3 regions of the Bacillus sp. SRL337 genome follow, and region 2 is predicted to be linked to each of the others. Evidence: predicted binding sites of a transcription regulator. Region 2 holds the regulator's gene; each other region holds the start of a gene.

The links. Region 2 encodes Rex, which represses fermentation and respiration genes when NADH is low (regulators of the CRP and FNR family bind a similar motif). Its sites were predicted from a motif close to TTGTGAAATATTTCACAA; they were not measured.
Region 1: the regulator Rex is predicted to act here: its motif matches at 2,810-2,827, upstream of qoxA (cytochrome aa3 quinol oxidase subunit II).
Region 3: the regulator Rex is predicted to act here: its motif matches at 1,524-1,541, upstream of AC4E8A_RS05675 (L-lactate dehydrogenase).

The regions. Positions count from the first base shown of each region.
Region 1 covers NZ_OZ481793.1:1,293,537-1,298,189, reverse strand. The annotation lists gene AC4E8A_RS06365 (YhgE/Pip family protein) at 1-993, opposite strand, end outside; gene AC4E8A_RS06360 (TetR/AcrR family transcriptional regulator) at 1,063-1,638, opposite strand; gene qoxA (cytochrome aa3 quinol oxidase subunit II) at 2,875-3,888, shown strand; gene qoxB (cytochrome aa3 quinol oxidase subunit I) at 3,878-4,653, shown strand, end outside.
Region 2 covers NZ_OZ481793.1:291,529-296,181, reverse strand. The annotation lists gene AC4E8A_RS01580 (spore coat protein) at 1,462-1,695, opposite strand; gene tatC (twin-arginine translocase subunit TatC) at 1,820-2,593, opposite strand; gene AC4E8A_RS01570 (twin-arginine translocase TatA/TatE family subunit) at 2,613-2,789, opposite strand; gene AC4E8A_RS01565 (redox-sensing transcriptional repressor Rex) at 2,839-3,513, opposite strand; gene AC4E8A_RS01560 (ABC-F family ATP-binding cassette domain-containing protein) at 3,977-4,653, shown strand, end outside.
Region 3 covers NZ_OZ481793.1:1,147,942-1,152,594, reverse strand. The annotation lists gene AC4E8A_RS05680 (ABC transporter ATP-binding protein) at 1-1,321, shown strand, start outside; gene AC4E8A_RS05675 (L-lactate dehydrogenase) at 1,582-2,529, shown strand; gene AC4E8A_RS05670 (transporter) at 2,621-3,091, shown strand; gene AC4E8A_RS05665 (SIMPL domain-containing protein) at 3,101-3,766, shown strand; gene AC4E8A_RS05660 (spore coat protein) at 3,997-4,641, shown strand.

The DNA of each region.
Region 1 (4,653 bases), 1.0 Mb from region 2:
CAGGACTGTAAGTCCCTTGGTGAGTTCCGAAGCTCCAGACTGAACCTCGGATGCTCCTTGTCCAAGAGCCTCCGCTCCATCGGCTGCATTGCCTGCTCCATCTTTCAGCTGCTCAGTACTTGTCACGATTTTCTCAAATCCTTCAGCAGCTTTTTCAGATCCTGCTGACAAGGCATCGGCACCAATGACTGCTTGATCAGATCCATTTTGCAGTTTTTCTGCTCCTTCATATAATTGGCTGTATCCGTTGAAAACTTCACCTAATCCTTCTGAAAGTTCCTTCGTCTTGACAGCGAGTTCATCCACCCCGCCCTTTACTTCAGAAAGGCCATTGTCAAATTCCAGGTTTTTTTCTGCCAGTAATGTCAAGTTTTCCTTCAATTCTGCAGCACCATTTGAGACTTTGTTCGTTCCTTCATTTAACTCGGAAGCAGCCTTGCTTGCATCAGCAAATCCCTGCCCCATTTTGTCTATGTTTTCAAACATTGTCTCAGCATATGTTTCAGTGACTGTTTTGGAAAGACTGGATTTAATTTCTTTTATCGCCGAATCGCCTATCTGGCCTGAAAGATAGTTAAATCCTTCATTTGGAACATATTTCAATGATAGCTTTTCCGGGTGTTCGTCGAGAAGAGTTGTCGCATTCTTTGAAAATGAATCGGGTATCTCTACCAGCATGTAATACTGTTGGTGCTGGAGGTCTTCGTAGCCTTCTTCTTGATCTACGAAGTGAAAGTTGAATTTATCACTGTCCTTCAACTTCTCAACCAGGTCTTCGCCCAGCTTCATCTCTTTCCCATCAAATTCAGCGCCGGAATCATTATTGACAACCGCAACCGGCAAATCTTCCAGCTGTCCGTACGGATCCCAGAACGCCCACAAGAACATTCCGCTGTACATGATCGGGATGAACATGACTGCGAGGATGGGAATAAACAATTTTCGATTACTGATGATCCTCTTCAATTCTGCTAGAAATAATGATTTTTTCATCCTTTATCCTCCTATATTGAACAAATGACCATTTTAGACATTTAGTCACATGTGATAAAAAAGAAAGAATTACCTCGAAGATAATCCTTCAAAAAGATACAATTCAAACAGCTTTGCAATTTGATCTTTATCAAGCGGCTCATGTCGTTGCTCCCAATCGAAGATAAGGGATACATATAATTGAAGCATGACAAAAGCTGTGATTTCAGGATTGCACTGCCTGATTTCACCTCTTTCAACAGCCTCCTGAATTTTCACCTTAATATAGGATATAACGGCTTCTTCAAGGCGCTTCCTTACCTCAATCACCGCCGGCGTCCCCATTTCCTGTTCCTCTTGAAACAACTTGATCGTCAACTGGTGTTCTTTTCTGAACTCCAAAATCCTGAATAACGCAGCATGTACGTTTTCAGAAAATGTATTCCGTGGGTTGATGACTTCCTCAGCTGCCTCTTTCATCTCTTTGATCAACGAACCGATGATTTCATCGAAAAGCTCTTCTTTATTTTTAAAAAAGTTATAAATTGTTCCTTTTCCTACGTTTGCAAGCTTTGATACTTGATCCATAGTAGTTGCTTTATACCCAAACAAAGAAAAGGATTTCGTTGCAGCCTCTACTATTAGTGTTTTTCGATCAATGGACATGCGCTCACCCTTTTGACTATGTGACCAAATCTGTAATATGGTCATATTAGATTCATATGTACATTATCATATATTTCACATTATAGCAACCACACTTTATTAAGGCGGATCCCGTATAGATTGATGTTGAAAACCGGATGTTTTCTGCGTCCGTATGTATTGGTTTCCTATTAAACAGCAGCAAAGTTTAATAAAGGCTGTTTTCGCAATAAATTGCGGCTATTTTAAAAGTAATCGATTTCCGCTCCAAGCTCGGGGCGGGCGTTGAGCCTCCGGGGTCTCACCTGGTCCCGCTAGTCCCGCAGGAGGTCGGACACCTTCCGCTCTAATCCTCCTACGTAAAAATGGGGAGGAGGATAATAAAGCATTCAAAAGCAACAATCTTTTAGAAAGGATCTTTTCGTAAACTTTGCTGCTATTTAATAATTATTCCGAAAGAGAGTGGAGTAATGAACCGGAAAAATTCCCTGTTTAGCAAGTGAGAAAAGAGCTTCTCTCTTCGTTCAGAGTGAAAAACGTAGTATACAGGGGAAAAATCCGCCTTTTGGGATTTTTTCGGAAATAACAATATATGCGAAAGCAACCTTAATAAAAGACACTTATTAATAGAAACAATTAAGAAAGATGGTGGAATTGTCGTTTTCAGTAACTATTTTCAAAGTTGGCCTTTTAGAGGGCGACTGGTTCATTTTCTATAAGGAATACCCAATTATACTATCAGATCTCAGGAAGTAATTATTGGGTCAACCTTGAAATGGATGGGAGCTACTAGTTCATCATTAATGGAGACATTCTTGAACAAGGACAAAAAATCTGCTCCATCCCTCTACTAACCATTCAATTCTTCAACTTCAAAACAAAGATATGGTCCATTCTTATTAAATTTGCTTCCCCCTTATTCTCCAAAACAGTATCAAGAAATATATAAAATTGCCCTGACAACACCTCAACCTCCAAACGTTCGAATTCTTGTCACAGATTCAAAAAGCACTCAAACCCTTGTAATATCAAGGTTTTCGCAACTGATTAATGGATTGTTTGCCGACTGTAAAAATCAACCTTACTTTTTTTGTAACAAATTAAACATGCCTTATGTGATATTATTCACTTACTGGAAGGCGCGATTATGTTAAATTGCTCTTCTGACAAACACAAATTTTTTTCAATAAGTTTGTGAAGTACTGAACATTTTTGAACAAATTGTGACATTTTATAAAAAGAAGGTGAGGAACAGAGATGAAATCACTAAAGCCTTTAATGATATTGCTGCCATTATCACTATTGCTTTTCTTAGGTGGCTGTGAGACGAATATGGTTGTTTTCGAACCACAGGGTCCGGTGGCAAGGTCCATCGCTGATTTAATCAACTGGTCGCTTATTTGGATGTTAATCGTAGTAGTATTCGTTTTTGCATTGTTTGCTTTTATCATCTGGAAGTACAGAGAGAAACCAGAAAACATGGACTATGAGCCGCCTGAAGAACACGGCAGCACACTGCTTGAGGTTATCTGGACAGGTATCCCGATTCTTATCGTCATCGCTTTGACGATTCCGACAGTTAAAACACTTTATGCGTTGGAAGAGGTTCCCCAATCACTTGAAGAAAAGGAACCGATTACGATTCATGTAACAGCTGCCGATTGGAAATGGATCTTCAGCTATCCTGAAGAAGGCATTGAAACCGTCAACTATGTCAACATTCCTGAGGATACTCCCGTCTTGTTCAAGCTGACGTCAGCCAGCACAATGCAGTCCTTCTGGGTACCAGCATTGGGCGGCCAAAAATATGCCATGGCCAAAATGGAAACAGAGCTTTATCTTGCTGCAGATAATCCTGGTTCTTATATGGGAAAAAACTCAAACTTCAATGGCCGCGGTTATGCCGAGATGGAATTTGAAGTACTGGCTCAAACTCAATCAGATTATGATGAGTGGGTCGAAGAAGTAAAAGACACGGCTCCTAAACTTACAGAACAAAAATATGAAGAACTATTAGAGCCTACTCACTTAGGCAGAATGACATTTAATGATACACACCTTGCATGGGTTGACCATTCAGATATGAAGTCAAAAACATACACCAACCCTGAATTATACCGTTACCACGGATACCAAGGAAAAACGTTTGAAGAAGAAGATAATTACAAAAACGCTGATGAAACAGATGAATCCAAGGAAGATGAAGATTCACACGGTGAGCACAGCGAAGATGAACACGACTCTCACGGAGGTGAACACCATGGGCATTAAATGGGATGAATTTTTCGTCACAGGAGACCCCCTTATCTTAGGAGCCCAGATCTCCATTGCACTGACAATGATCGGTATCGTTTTTGGTGTTACCTATTTAAAGAAATGGACCTGGTTGTGGAAGGAATGGATTACGACCGTTGACCATAAACGTATAGGAATCATGTATATAATCTCTGCCGTTCTGATGTTTTTCCGTGGAGGTATTGACGGATTGCTGATGAAGGCACAGACCTCAAGACCCGAAATGGAATTTCTGAATGCACAGCACTACAATGAAATTTTTACAACACACGGCGTTATCATGATTCTTTTCATGGCGATGCCTTTCTTGATTGGATTAATGAACGTTGTCGTCCCGCTGCAAATCGGTGCACGCGATGTTGCGTTCCCTCAATTGAATGCTTTGAGTTTCTGGCTGTTCTTTGCCGGAGCTATGCTATTCAACCTTTCATTCGTCATCGGGGGATCTCCTGATGCCGGATGGACATCCTACTTCCCGCTTGCTGGTAAGGAATTCAGCCCGGGTATAGCGAATAACTATTATGCAGTTGCCCTACAGATTGCCGGTATCGGTACATTGATGACAGGGATTAACTTTATCGTCACGATCTTAAAAATGAGAACAAAAGGCATGGGTCTGATGAAGATGCCAATGTTCACATGGACCACAATGATTACATCTGTGATCATTGTCGCAGCGTTCCCTATCTTTACTGTTGCATTGGCATTGATGACAACGGACCGTATTTTCGGAACGCATTT
Region 2 (4,653 bases):
TACACCCTCTATGACCACATCGATTTTCTTCAAAAAGGATTTCCATGCCCTCATACACCCTCTATGACCACATCGATTTTCTTCAAAAAGGAATTCCATGCCCTCATACACCCTCTATGACCACATCGATTTTCTTCAAAAAGGAATTCCATGCCCTCATACACCCTCTTTGACCACATCGATTTCCTTCAAAACGGATTTCCATGTCCTCATTCGGCCTCTATGACCACATCGATTTACTCAAATCAGATTTCCATGCCCTCATACACCCTCTTTGACCACATCGATTTCCTTCAAAAAGGATTTCCATGCCCTCATACACCCTCTATGACCACATCGATTTCCTTCAAAACGGATTTCCATGCCCTCATACACCCTCTATGACCACATCGATTTCCTCAAAACGGATTTCCATGTCGTCATTCGGCCTCTATGACCACATCGATTCCTTCAAAACGGATTTCCATGCCCTCATACATCCTCTATGACCACATCGATTTCCTCAAAACGGATTTCCATACCCTCATACACCCTCTTTGACCACATCGATTTCCTCAAAACGGATTTCCATGCCCTCATACACCCTCTTTGACCACTTCGATTTCCTCAAAACTGAATTCCATGCCCTCATACACCCTCTATGACCACATCGATTTCCTTCAAAATGGATTTCCATGTCCTCATACACCCTCTATGACCACATCGATTTCCTTCAAAAAGGATTTCCATGCCCTCATACACTCTCTATGACCGCATCGATTTCCTTAAAACAGATTTCCATGCCCTCATACACCCTCTATGACCACATCGATTTCCTTCAATACGGATTTCCATGTCCTCATTCGGCCTCTATGACCACATCGATTTACTCAAATCAGATTTCCATGCCCTCATACACCCTCTATGACCACATCGATTTCCTTCAAAATGGATTTCCATGTCCTCATACACCCTCTATGACCACATCGATTTACTCAAATCGGATTTCCATGGCCTCATTCGGCCTCTATGACCACATCGATTTCCTTCAAAAAGGATTTCCATGCCCTCATACACCCTCTATGACCACATCGATTTCCTTCAATACGGATTTCCATGTCCTCATTCGGCCTCTATGACCACATCGATTTTCTTCAAAACGGATTTCCATGTCCTCATTCGGCCTCTATGACCACATCGATTTCCTTCAAAAAGGATTTCCATGCCCTCATACACCCTCTATGACCACATCGATTTCCTTCAAAAAGGATTTCCACACCTTCTATTGACACCTTCAACTTCCTCAAAAACTATAGATTGGACCCTATGACTAAGCCACCTCAAAATTCACAATAAATATTGCCACTTCCAAGGCAGCTTTTTCCTGATATCAGCCGTTTATTCCTACAACAGGAGGAACCCACTCGCCTGCCTATTCAAATAAAAAGCTCTCCCGCATCAACAGGAGAGCCATTCTGATTATTAGTAGTAAGGATACGGGGCATACGGATAATAAGGATAACCGTAGCCATAGTATGGCCGTGGTGCCAGCAATGCTCCTGCCGCCAATCCTGTCAAAAATGGAACCCCGACACCAAAGCCCCAGCCAAATGGTCTTTCGAAACCAAATCCGAATCCCGGGCGGCCGAACCCAAACCCTGGACGGCCGAAAATTCTTTGATCTTGAATATCAAATCCATAATGGTTCATGTGCATCTTCCTCCTCATTCTTTTTCCAGCCAGAGTCCATATAGACTATGAACCAGAAGAGGAAAATTCTTGGGTTTCCGTCCTTGTTTTCCACAATTTATGGGAATAGAAAAAAGGAACAACCCAAAGGTCATTCCTCTCTTCTTCTATCCTCTTCATATAGCTTTCTCTGCAGCTCCTGTTCGGCCTGGAGTACTTTCTTATAGCCGATTTTCGAAATCCAGATACTGATTTCATATAAAAGCAGCAGCGGTACGGTCACCATCATATGGGAGACGATATCAGGCGGTGTGATGAAAGCTGCGATTACAAGCAAAACGAAATAGGCATAACGCCTCATTTGCCCCATGAACATTGGGGTGATGATTCCCAGCCTTGTCAAAAACAGCATCACGACCGGGAGCTGAAACAGCAATCCAAAAGGCAGTGTCAGCTGAAAGAGAAAATGAAAATATTCATTTATGCCGATTACCTGCTGGATATTCAGTTCATTCGATAAATTCATCATGAATTTGACTACGTACGGGAAGAGAATGAAGTACGAGAACGACAATCCTCCGAGAAATAACAGCAGTGAAATCGGGATATAGCTTAGTGTTACCTTTCTTTCTCTATCCAGCAAGCCCGGACTAATGAAAGCCCACAGTTGGAAAAGAATGAGCGGGGATGTGAGGATCAAAGAAATGAACACCATCATCTCCAGATAGATTTTCAATGGATCTGTCAGTCTGAAAGCATTCATGGTCAGTTCCTTCGCTTCATCCGCATGCTGCAGATATCTGATCAGCGGTTCAGCAAGAAAGAAACTGCCTATAAACGCCAACAAGAAGAAAACGACTACAAACATGAGTCGTTTCCGGAGTTCTCCTATATGTTCGTAAACTGTCATTTCATTATGACTCATAGCGTTCAATCCTTACATTTTACTTAGCATCTTTATTTTTATTATCATCGTCGTCATCTGCTAAGCCTTTTGTTGCGTTTTTAAATTCACGCAAAGTATTTCCTGCTGCTTTACCCAATTCCGGCAATTTCTTCGGTCCGAAAATTAATAGAGCAACAATTGCGATCAATATGAGGCTACCTGGTCCTAGTGGCATAACGCTCACCTCCTTGTTCTATCATAACTTATCGGCTTTGCTTTTGCTATTATGTTCTATTTTCTTCTTGTGACATTTCGGTGTCATCTTCAGAATAATTTTTCAAGAAATAGACCAGCGACTGGAGCTCTACAGCCAAATCAATATGATGGATTCTGATCTGCTCCGGGGCAGTCAGCCTGGCAGGGGTGAAGTTCAAGATGCCCTTGATATTTGCCTGTACCAGCCTGTCGGTGATATTCTGGGCAGCACCTGCCGGAACCGTCATGATAGCCACTTCGATTCCATTATCCTCAAGATGCTTCTCCATGTCATCCAGACTGTACACCGGTACATCCCCAATGACTGAACCAACCTTTTCCGGATCGACATCGAATGCCATTTCAATTTTTGTGTTATTATTTTTTATAAAGTTGTAGTGTAAAAAGGCTGTTCCAAGATTTCCGACACCTATCAGCACGACTTTTGTCAAAGCATCCTGGTCGAGCGTTTTGCTGAAGAAAGATAGCAGGTAGTTAACATTGTACCCATACCCCTTCTTTCCTAATGCACCAAAGTACGAAAAATCTCTCCTGATCGTTGCGGAGTCTACTTTTACCGCTTCACTCAGCTCTTTTGAGGAAACTCTCTGTTTTCCTGAAGAGTGTAAGTTTTTGATAAATCTATAGTATAACGGCAGCCGTTTAGCTGTCGCTTGTGGAATCTTTGTACTTTCCTGATTCATTGCTATTCCCCCACGTTAAATTCGCTTGAGCTTTTTTAGCTTACCTCTCACTCCATCTATACTGACAACGCTTCCAAATGAACATGCGAAATCATCCTTTTCATTTTGTGCTTGTTACAGCCATATGTCAATTCCATTTAATGGCATTCCTTGCATTCCCTCTGTTTCCGTCTCTATTATCATACACTATTTTGCATATCCTGTCTGTCTTGCACGTGGCTTCCGCTTCCGTCCTCATTGATTTTAAGATACACTATACTAATAGAACCTTGAATAACCCAGCATGTTTTCCGTACTCTTTTTCTAAGTCTTTTTTTCGCATAAATGGTTGCTTCCGGAAAAATTCCTAAAACCGGATGTAGAATTTTTTTAAATAGGTCCTTTGACTTTGCATTAAAGCGCTACAAAGTTTACGAAAGAGCCCTTCCCAAAAATTAGAGCCTACTATTTAGAGGTGAATAAATTGATATTATTACAAGTGAATCAAATCGTAAAATCCTTCGGGGCCGATGTGATTCTATCCAATATTAAACTTGAAATCCAAAACCGTGACCGCATTGCTCTTGTCGGGCGAAACGGTGCCGGTAAATCTACCTTATTAAAGATTATTTCCGGTCAGCTCTCCTATGATTCAGGAGAGATCATCAAACCTAAAGAAGTCTCCATCGGTTATCTCGCTCAGCATACCGGCCTGGAATCCGGCTTATCGATCTGGGAGGAGATGCTATCCGTTTTTGACGGCCTCCGTAAGATGGAACAAGACCTTCGGAAACTCGAACAGGAAATGGCTGATCCCTCCGTTTACGAGAATCAGGATAAGTATAATAGAATCCTGAAAGATTATGATACCATTCAGGTGAAATTCAAAGAATCCGGCGGTTATCAGTTTGAAGCCGATATCCGTTCTGTACTTCACGGCTTGAATTTTGCCGGATTTGACTATAATACGCCAATTTCAACTTTGAGCGGCGGACAAAAGACGCGTCTTGCCCTGGGGAAACTTTTACTGACCAAGCCTGATATCCTGATTCTGGACGAGCCTACCAACCACCTTGATATCGATACATTGTCATGGCTCGAACTATATCTTCAAGGATATGAAGGCGCGATTCTGATTGTTTCCCATGACCGCTACTTTCT
Region 3 (4,653 bases), 860 kb from region 2:
GGTTTTCGTCAGCCTGCTGAATATATTTATCAACCTGATTGTCGCGCTGGCTATTACGCTCTACAACAGCCCTGTTGTCTTCTTGTTTTTTATCCTTACCGTTCCGATTTCAGCACTTATCATTGTTGTTTTCCGAAGAAAAATAAAAAATTCCAACTCTGAATTCAGGCAGGAAATGGAGGAAACCTCTGCCCGGGTCATAGAAATGATTGAGCTGGTGCCGATTGCAAGGGCGCATGCCTTGGAGAAGCAGGAGGTAAAACGCCTCAACCACCGTTTCCAGCAGATTCTATTAAAAGGCTTCCACCTGGACATCATCCAATCATTATTCGGCTCAGTCAGCTGGGCAAGCTTTCAGATTTTCCAGATCTTCTGCCTGGTGTTCACCGGCATCCTCGCCTATCGCGGTTCCATTACCCCCGGTGAGGTCGTTATGTACCAGACGTATTTTACGACAGTGGTGAACTCGGTATCCGGCATGATCACCTTGATTCCGACGATCGCCAAAGGACTGGAGTCAGTCAACTCCATCGGCGAAATTTTGAACGCAGGAGAGGTGGAAAACTACGAAAACAAACCGAAGATAAAAAAGGTGCATGGCAGTTTTTCTCTCCAGCATGTCAGCTACAGATATCCCGGTGCCCATGAAAACACCCTGAAGGATATCACTCTTGAGGTCAAACAAGGAGAAACCATTGCCTTTGTCGGTGAATCCGGATCCGGCAAATCAACGATCCTCAATCTGCTGATCGGTTTCATTCAGCCAACAGAAGGAAAAATCCTTCTAGATGGTCACCATATGGCAGAAATTGACCTGAGGTCTTTCCGTAACCATCTTGCCGTTGTCCCGCAATCAACGATACTGTTTTCAGGTACGATCAGGCAAAATATAACCTACGGCAGGCTGACGGTATCAGAGGAAGAATTAAATAGGGTGCTGAAAGCGGCAAATCTTTGGGAAGTGGTCAAAAAACTTCCGGAAGGCCTGGAAACACGAATAGGCGAACACGGGGATAAGCTATCAGGCGGGCAGCGGCAGAGGATCTCCATCGCCAGAGCACTGATCCGTGATCCGGAGGTCATCATCCTCGATGAAGCGACCTCTGCACTTGACAGCCATTCTGAAAGAAAAATACAAGAAGCATTGGATACTTTAACCGACGGCCGGACTACCTTCATTGTTGCCCACCGCTTTTCCACCATCCGCAACGCCGACAAAATTGCCGTCATTCAGGATGGACGCTGCGTAGAGTTTGGCACATATGAGGAGCTGATGTATAAGCAAGGGAGCTTTTATGAGATGAAGCAGCTTCAGATGTGAGTTTGGGTTATTTGGGATTTAAAAGTGGTGATAAACCGAATTGACGGTTCCCTCTTTAGGGAATCGTCTTCTTTATTTGCGGGAATGGATTGGATGGGATAGGTATGTGAAAGTATTCCATCAGAATAAATGAAACTTTAGCAACTTCCAACCTTCATATTTTTGTCACATGATATTTCCATTCAACTGTGATATATTTTACTTGTGAAAAACTTCACAAATACGGCCATAAATATAAATACTCAATAAGGGTGATAAACATGACTAGTTTTAAAAGTAAAGTCGCTTTGATCGGTACAGGTTTTGTAGGATCAAGCTATGCCTTTGCACTATTGAACCAGGGAGCTGCACGTGAACTTGTGTTAATTGATTTGAATAAAGACAAAGCTGAAGGCGATGCCCGTGACCTCAGCCATGGTCTCCCCTTCTCTTCTCCTTTGAAGATATGGGCAGGCGATTACAGTGACTGTGCCGATGCCGACCTTGTTGTCATCACAGCCGGTGCAAACCAAGCGCCAGGTGAAACCCGTTTGGACCTTGTTGATAAAAATATTAAAATCTTTGAAAACATTGTAAATGAAGTGATGAAGAGTGGATTTGACGGCATCTTCCTTGTCGCCACGAATCCTGTCGATATCCTGACATATGCAACTTGGCATTTTTCAGGTCTCCCAAAAGAGCGTGTAATCGGATCTGGGACCATTCTTGATACTGCCCGTCTCCGTTATTTGCTTGGAGATCATTTTGACGTGGATACACGTAATGTCCATGCATATATAATGGGAGAACACGGTGATACTGAATTCCCTGTATGGAGCCATGCAACCATAGGAGCCAGTCCGCTGCGGGAGATGATAGATATGGAGTCTCCTGATAATCAAAAAGAACTCGATGAGATTTTTGTAAATGTCCGTGATGCCGCCTATCATATTATTGAAAGAAAAGGTGCGACTTATTATGGGATTGCGATGGGGCTGGTAAGGATTACGAAAGCTATCTTCAATAATGAAAACAGCATCCTGACTGTTTCTGCATTATTGGAAGGTGAGTTTGGCATGGATGACCTTTATATCGGTGTTCCAGCGATCATCAACCGCAACGGAATCCGTAACGTAATTGAAATGCCGCTCCATGAAATAGAAAAGAAACAATTTGCCTATTCCGCAGACACGTTGAAAAGCGTCATCAATAGAGCTTTCCCACAGTAATATCATTCGACAAATTACGAGTTGTGACAGTCACCCAATACGGCCCCTCTGCATATAGTGAAACTGACTACATTTGAGAGGGGTATTTTTTATGTATTTTGATCATAGACAATTACAATTCCCCGGGTTTCCACCCGGGCAAGGCGGAGCAGGATTCCCTTCATTTCCACCTGGTGGCGGCGGGCAGGGATTTCCTTCGTTCCCTCCAGGCGGCGGCGGACAGGGATTCCCGGGGTTCCCGCCTACCCAGCCAGGAGGTCAGGGTCAAGGACAGAGTCAGCAGCCACCCGGACCGCCGCCTTCTTTTACACCATCACAGGCACAAGCACAGACATTGACCACAACTAGCAGCCAGGGTGCCACTACATTTGCAGTAGATCCAGGAGCCATCCAAAGATGTCTGTTCCGCTACACCTTCATCTGGATGAGGGGCGGCCAATCCTTCTGGTTCTATCCTACATTCGTCGGACGCAATTCGATTGCCGGCTTCAGATGGACCGGATTCACTTGGATTTATTTCGGAACTGATTTGCGGAGAGTCCGCTCCTTCCAATGTTTTTAGGTGATGGATATGTATTATCAACAGCCCTACCGAAACCATCCAGAAAAGAAAAGCAGCAGGACGGTCACCGTTACAGGTGAAGAAACGGTAAATGTTCAGCCTGATATGGCAATTGCCCAAATCGGAGTAGTCACAACCGATAAGGAGTTGACGGAAGCACAGCGTAAAAATAACGAAAGTAGCAGCTCTATCCTAGACTCTTTTACACAGAATGGCATTGCCGAGAAGGATATTCAAACATCGACGTACCAGATCTACCCTCAATACGACTTTGTTGATGGCAAACAGATGTTCAAAGGGTATGAGGTCAGGCAGATTTTCTCCGTGAAAATCAGGGAGATTGACAAAGTCGGGGCAATTATTGACGATGCTGTTCAAAGTGGTGCCAATACCATTGAAAGAGTACAGTTCACCCTGTCAGAACCGCATACCTATTATCAGCAAGCCTTATCAAGAGCCTATGAAGATGCATTAAAGAAAGCACAAGTCCTTGCCCGTTCATCCGGAACAACTTTGAACCCCCTGCCGTTGGCAATCATTGAAGACAGCAGCATCCCTATGATTCCGGGATCTGCTAAAGCTTATGTTCTGGCAGCTGAAAGCACTGCTCCGGTCCAGCCTGGTGAGGCAGAAGTCACAGCCCGGCTGACTGTGAAATTCAAACTGATGAAATAGGAAAACACCATTAACGGTAACGGCTTCTGTTTTTGACTACAAACCTAAATTAAGCACAACAAAAGGAGTGCCTAATCCCAACGATTTCGTAACTCCTTTTTTCTGCTTGATTGATGTTCCATTCCTGGTATTTCTACAGAATTGCTCATGAGTTTTAACGGATAACCTCCCTAAATCTGAACAAAATAAAAGTGTCCCATTAGGGCAGATTCATTAAGGAGGGAATTATAATGCAAATAAATAACCAACAACAGCAAATGACTACTCAACCTTCACCAATTGGCCAGCCCCAAGCTAACCACGGAGGCCATGAAGTGTTTGATGCACATGAATGCTTATCAGGTTTAATTTGTGCGTTAGATCAATATACAATGCTTGAACAAAACATTAAGGATCCCGAGTTAAAATCAATTCTTACTCATCAGCGCAGCTTTATTGAACAAACTTATAACTGTGCAGTGGAAGCTTTTAAAACTGGCCAGGATCCTTCTCAGCCAACACAACAATATAGAATGAACCAGGATAATTCTGTGACATATGGACTTATACCATCCCAACCATCTAAGCCGATGCAAAATCCTTCCGAGCTCAATGACCAGAAGATTTCCGGCCAAATGCTGAGCGCAGCCAAAACAACAGCAGGAGCACTGACAATGTCAGCTCTTGAAGTCACGAACCCTGTATTTCGGCGAGTACTTGCTGACAGTGTTCCAAACTTTATTGAAATGAGCTATGAGCTTTTCTTATACCAGAACAAACATAAATACTATCAAGTGCCGCGTCTTGAACAACAGGATATGCAGCAAATGCTTCAGGGATTTGCCCCTGCTTCCGGAGCAGGCATGGCTGCTTTACAAAACACAAAGCTTCAATAGAGATAAAAAGGA